2 regions of the Camelimonas sp. ID_303_24 genome follow, and region 1 is predicted to be linked to the other one. Evidence: predicted binding sites of a transcription regulator. Region 1 holds the regulator's gene; the other holds the start of a gene.
What was found. The regulator PhoB, encoded in region 1, activates phosphate uptake and scavenging genes when phosphate is short. The targets are predictions, from matches to a motif close to TGTCATNNANCTGTCAT.
Positions count from the first base shown of each region.

Region 2: a site for PhoB is predicted at 1,834-1,850, ahead of ACERNI_RS13060 (YdcH family protein). Genes of this name have one in related genera too.

Region 1 is NZ_JBLLJM010000011.1:61,965-65,170, forward strand. It holds gene pstB (phosphate ABC transporter ATP-binding protein PstB) at 1-391, shown strand, start outside; gene phoU (phosphate signaling complex protein PhoU) at 539-1,249, shown strand; gene phoB (phosphate regulon transcriptional regulator PhoB) at 1,463-2,161, shown strand; gene ACERNI_RS11560 (GcrA family cell cycle regulator) at 2,450-3,013, opposite strand.
Region 2 is NZ_JBLLJM010000013.1:99,525-102,730, forward strand. It holds gene ACERNI_RS13045 (5-(carboxyamino)imidazole ribonucleotide synthase) at 1-440, opposite strand, end outside; gene purE (5-(carboxyamino)imidazole ribonucleotide mutase) at 504-1,031, opposite strand; gene ACERNI_RS13055 (YdcH family protein) at 1,161-1,436, opposite strand; gene ACERNI_RS13060 (YdcH family protein) at 1,874-2,074, shown strand; gene ACERNI_RS13065 (acyl-CoA synthetase) at 2,262-3,206, opposite strand, start outside.

The DNA.
Region 1 (3,206 bases):
ACGGGTCGAGTCGTCGCTGCGCCGCGCCGCCCTGTGGAACGAGGTGAAGGACAAGCTTCACGCCAGCGGGCAGAGCCTTTCTGGCGGCCAGCAACAGCGCCTGTGCATCGCCCGCACCGTTGCCATCAAGCCGGAAGTGATCCTGCTCGACGAGCCGTGCTCGGCGCTCGACCCGATCTCCACCGCCAAGATCGAGGAACTGATCGACGAACTGAAGGCCGAGTATACCATCGCCATCGTCACCCATAACATGCAGCAGGCGGCCCGCTGCTCCGAGTACACCGCCTTCATGTATCTGGGCGAACTGGTCGAGTTCGACGAGACCTCGCGCATCTTCACCACCCCATCCGACCAGCGGACGCAGGATTACATCACCGGCCGGTTCGGCTGACGGGCGCCGGTCAGCGCCCGCGCCCCGCGCGATGACGGGCCTGAGGAACAGCAACATGACCCGGAGGCGAGGGCGAGGCCGCCCCCTCCGCCAGAACAGCACGGACATCGCCGGCAACCGCCGGTTGATGGTCCAGGGAGACAGAGCATGGCCGAACATATCGTTTCCGCCTATGACGCCGAACTCGCCGCCCTGCGCAACCGCGTGGTCGAAATGGGCGGCATCGCCGAGAAGATGCTGGATGACGCGACCCGCGCGCTGGTGCGCCGCGACGCCGAACTGGCCCAGTCGGTCATCAACACTGACGCCCGCCTCGACAGCCTGCAGCGCGAGATCGAGGAAAACGCCATTCTCACCATCGCCAAACGCCAGCCGATGGCGGTGGACCTGCGCGAGATCATCTCGGCGATCCGCGTCGCCGGCGACGTCGAGCGCATTGGCGATCTGGCCAAGAACATCGCCAAGCGCGCCGTGGCCATCAGCGGCCAGATGCAGCCGACCCGCATTGTCGTCGGCGTCGAGCACATGAGCGACCTGGTCCAGGAACAGCTCAAGGACGTGCTTGACGGCTTCACCCAGCAGAACGTCAACGTCGCCATCGACGTCTGGAAGCGCGATGGCGAAATCGATGCGCTGTACACATCGCTATTCCGTGAGTTGCTGACCTATATGATGGAAGATCCGCGCAATATCGGCTTCTGCACCCACATGCTGTTCTGCGCCAAGAATATCGAACGCATCGGCGATCACACCACCAATATCGCCGAGACGATCTATTACCTGGTCACCGGCAATCCGCTGGTCAGCGAGCGGCCGAAAAATGATGACACCAGCTTCGCCCGCGTGGGCGAGGGCTGAGACGGGGCTTTCGGGCCAGGACCGCCGCCAGGCAAAAGAGGGCGCCGCTCTCCCTGATGCACTGCATCGGGCTGGGGGCAGGGCATGGACGGGCGCCTGGCGGAGCTGTGACTGGCTCCGGGCAGGCGCGACATGCCGCAGAGGCTGGCGGGATCGCGCCGCTGGCCGGAGAACCGCCGGGGCGTGAGAAGTCCGCCGGGCGTGGAGTGGAATATGGCGACGCGCATTCTGATTGTTGAGGATGAGGAATCCCTCTCCCTGCTGCTGCGTTACAACCTTGAAGCTGAGGGTTATATTGTGGATGCCGTGGCGCGCGGCGACGAGGCCGAGGTGCGCCTGCTGGAGGCGCCGCCGGATCTGGCGTTGCTGGACTGGATGCTGCCAGGCCTTTCCGGCATCGAGCTGTGCCGCCGCCTGCGCCAGCGCGAGGAGACGGCGCGCCTGCCGGTCATCATGCTGACGGCGCGGGGCGAGGAGGCGGAGCGCATCCGCGGCCTTGCCACTGGCGCCGATGACTATGTGGTCAAGCCATTCTCGGTGCCGGAGCTGCTGGCCCGCGTTCGCGCCCTGCTGCGCCGCGCCAAGCCGGGCCACGTGGCGGCGCTGCTGACCGCCGGAGATATCGAGCTGGACCGTGAAACCCGTCGCGTCCGCCGCTCGGATCGCGAGCTGCATCTGGGCCCCACCGAATTTCGCCTGCTGGAATTCCTGATGCAGAGCCCAGGCCGGGTGTTCACCCGCGAACAGTTGCTCGACAGCGTCTGGGGCCGGGACGTCTATATCGACGAGCGCACGGTGGACGTGCATGTGGGCCGCCTGCGCAAGGCCATCAACCGGCCGCGCCAGCCCGATCCGATCCGCACGGTTCGCGGGGCGGGCTATTCGTTCGATGAAACCTTCGCCCGCTCCTGAGCGGGGGTGTTGTTGGGGGGGCCGGTTTTCAGCGGGGCGGTCGCCGTCCTGCGTCAGGACAATGCGCCAGATCAGGGCCGTAAGGCAGATCGCCCCCGGCGTGGTCTGGTTGCACAGGCTGGATGCCCGTCATTGCAAAACCCGCCGCGCCGGCGGGTTTTTTGTGCGCGCCTGAAGTCTTGCCGCGCGAAGGCGGTGCGCGCCGGCAAACCAAAAAGCACCAAAAAGCAAATGCCCGCGACGGGCGCGGGCATTGGATCGGCGCGATGGCTGGCGGCCGCCGCCGGCTCAGTTGCTGCGGCGGTCGCGGCGACGCTCCGGCGGCTGGTAAGCGATGCGGCTGTGGAAGGTGCAATAGGGAATGCCCGGCGTCGTCCGGTTGCCGCAGAAGCAGAAATCCGCCGTGGTCGGATCGCCCATGGGCCAGCGGCACATGTTCTCGCGCAGTTCCATGATGGTGACGCGCTGGGATTCCGGCGCGGCGATGGCCGGAGAGGACGACACGGCGGCGACGGCCGCAGGCGCCGGCGTTTCCATCGGGCGCTCAGGCGCAGCGGCGACGGCGGCCAGCGCCGTGTTGCCCTGCACCAGCGGAATGCTGGCGGTGGCCCGCGCGGTTGTCGTCGCGACGCGCGGTGCGGCGACGGAAACGGTCTTGCGCGGCTTCTGCGCGCTCCCCGATGGTGATTTTGCCCGGCCGGACAGGCCAAGGCGATGAACCTTGCCGATCACCGCGTTACGCGTCACGCCGCCCATGGCGGTGGCGATCTGGCTGGCGCTGAGCCCTTCCGACCAGAGCTTCTTCAGCAGTTCGACGCGTTCGTCGCTCCAGCCGCTTCCAGCCTCGCTCATCCGTCCCTCCGCACCAAATTCGGTCATGCAGAAAATCTGCGTAAACGCGCTGAACTGGTTCAGCTACGCAAAACATCAATTCGCCAAGGTAACGGCGCCACGATATGTCGTGGGATATGTCCAGGACCATACAAGATGGCGGGACAGGGCTTCAACCGCAGCAGTCCGCTCCCCACCGTTTTCCCCAGGAACA
Region 2 (3,206 bases), on a different contig from region 1:
CGGCGCGTCTTCAGGATCGCCGGGCGACCCAGCCGCTCCAGCGCCGCTTCGAGATCGGCGACCGAATCGACCTGGGCGAACGGCGCCACCCCAATGCCGAGGCCGGCGACGAAGGTCTTTTCCGTCAGCCGGTCCTGCGAGGTCTCCAGGGCGGCGAGGCCGGGGGCCATGGGCTTGCGCGCCATCAGGAAGGCGACGGTCGCGGCCGGGATGTTCTCGAATTCATAGGTGATGACGTCGACGCGGGCGCAGAAATCCGCGAGCGCCGTCTCGTCGTCCCAGGCCGCCTGTATATGGCTGGCGGCCACCTCGAAGGCCGGGCTGCCGGCGTCCGGGCAATAGACGCAAACCTTCAGCCCATAGCCCGCGGCGGCGATGGCCATCATGCGGCCGAGTTGGCCGCCGCCCAGAATGCCAATGGTTGCGCCTGGTTGCAGCATCACGTTTCGGATCTCATCGGGGCGGTTGCCGTCGCAGGGAGGCGGCCGCCGCTGGCATGGATTTCAGTCGTCCGTGGGGAATTCCGCGACGCTGGCGGTCTGGCTGGCGCGCCACGCATCGAGGCGGGCGGCGAGGTCGGCGTCGTTCAGGGCGAGCACGGCGGCGGCGAGCAGCGCGGCGTTGATGGCGCCGGCCTTGCCAATGGCGAGGGTGCCCACCGGCACGCCGCCTGGCATCTGCACGATGGAGAGCAGGCTGTCCTTGCCCGACAGCGTCTTTGATTCGACCGGCACGCCGAACACCGGCAGGGGCGTCAGCGCCGCGGCCATGCCGGGCAGATGGGCCGCGCCGCCGGCGCCGGCGATGACGACCCTGAAGCCGGCGTCGCGCGCTCCGCGGGCGAAGTCATACAGCCGCTCCGGCGTGCGGTGGGCCGAGACGATGCGGCTTTCGTGGCCGACGCCAAGCGCCGCCAGCGTTTCCGAGGCGTGCCGCATGGTCGCCCAGTCGGACTGGCTGCCCATGATAATCGCGACGGGAACCGCCGCGTCAGCACCCTTTCGGGATCTGTCGCCCGTGCTTCTGGCCATCAAGATCTCTCACACAGAAAAAGCGCTGTTATCGGGAGCCTGGACGGCGCGCAAGTCTTTTCGGCCGAAGGGTCAAGTCTTTTCGGACAGGGGGGTATTGCCCGCGAACAGCGGCGGCCTGGAAAAACCTCAGGCGATAATGTCCGGCGTGAGCTCATCCTGCAGCCGCCGGATGCGGTCCTTGAGCAGGAGCTTGCGCTTCTTCAGCCGCTGCAATTGCAGCAGGTCAACGCTGCCGGCTTCGCCCAGGGCGGCGATGGCGGCGTCGAGGTCGCGGTGCTCCTGACGCAGGCGCGCCAGCTCGACCCCGAGCCGGTCGGAGGCGTCCTCCGGTGCGGCGTTCGCGGCCCTCGGGGGGAGGACGATCGTTGCTGGTTCGGCGCCTGGTTCGTTGGACTCGATCATCATGCATCCAGGTCGTTGTTGCAGGTCGTAGCTGCAGGTCGTAGCTGCCCGTGATTGGCGCGGATCGTTGTGCCGGAGCCTGTCGGGCAAACTCCAGCCTGGGCATACTCCTGCCTGCGCAAACTCCAGCCTGCTGCGGAGAGTTCGCGGATTGTTGCGCCGGGCAATTTCCCCGCCGGATTATGCGGGCCGGCGACATGCAGGGCAAGGTATCACAATTGTGTGATGCGCCGCTGCGGCAGTCCGTAAGGGCAGCGCCGATATGGCGCGGGCAGCGTGCGGGAATCACCGGAAACCTCCCAAAAGGACGCGTCGGGACATGATCGGCGTGGCGAATGGCCGTCGCCTCGCCGGCGCTGGCGCCCGAATGGGGGCCTTCCAATGGCCATCTTCGGCATGTCACACTTCCGTCGTCCGCAACGACGAAAGGATACGCCATGAGCGTGCAGTCCCATCTGTCCGAACTGGAAAAGCGTCATCGCGCTGTTGAACGGGAACTGGAAGTCGCACGGAGGCAGCCGGCTACGCCCGATATCGCCCTGAGTGAGCTCAAGCGCAAAAAGCTGCAGCTGAAGGACGAGATCGCGCGTCTGCGCCAGCAGGTGGATATGCCGCTTGCGGCGGCCTCCCTGCACTGACCGTCGTCCGCGGCTGCCGCAGCCGGTTCGCACATGGGTCAGCGGGTGCTGGCAGGCGCCCGGCAAGAGCATATAACTGATCTTTCAAGTTTGGGGTTCGGCGCATTACGCCGCGCCCTTTTTTATTGGCCTTTTCTTTGGCGCCCGCGCGCGATCCCGGCTGCCGGTTGCGCGCGGGCTGCCGGCCTCACGGCAGGTTGCGGGCCTTTTCGCGCAACTGGAATTTCTGCAGCTTGCCGGTCGAGGTTTTGGGAATCTCGGCGAAAACGATGGCGCGCGGGACCTTGTAGCGGGCCAGGTTTTGCCGGCACCAGTCCAGCAGCTCTTCCGCCGTCGCCGTCTTGCCTGGCTTCAGTTCGACAAAGGCGCAGGGGGTTTCGCCCCATTTGTCGTCGGGCTTCGCCACCACGGCGACGCTGGCGACGGCCGGGTGCTTGTAGAGCGCGTCCTCCACCTCGATCGATGAAATATTCTCGCCGCCGGAGATGATGATGTCCTTCGAGCGGTCCTTCAGCTGGATGTAGCCGTCGGGGTGCATGACGCCGAGGTCGCCCGTGTGGAACCAGCCGCCGGCGAAGGCCTTTTGCGTCGCGGCGGGGTTCTTCAGATAGCCCTTCATGATGACGTTGCCGCGCATCATCACCTCGCCAAGGCTTTCGCCGTCGGCGGGCATGGGCTCCATGGTGTCCGGATGCAGCACGGCGAGACCGTCGAGCACAGGGTAAGGCACGCCCTGGCGGGCTTTCTTCGTGGCCTGCTCCGCCGCCGGCAGCGCATTCCATTCCGCATGCCATTCATTGACGACGGCGGGGCCATAGCTCTCGGTGAGGCCGTAGACGTGGGTGACCTCGAAGCCGGCGGTGGCCATGCCGGCCAGCACCGCCTCGGGCGGCGGCGCGGCGGCGGTGGTGAAGGCGACCTTGTGGCTGAAGGCGCGTTTCTCGTCGTCGGGGGCGTTGAGCAGGGTGGCCATGACGATGGGCGCGCCGCACAGATGGGTGGCGCCATGGTCGGCGATGGCGGCGTAAATGGCGCTGGCGCGCACCTGGCGCAGACAGACATGGGTTCCGGCGACGACCGATACCGTCCACGGGAAGCACCAGCCGTTGCAGTGGAACATCGGCAGCGTCCA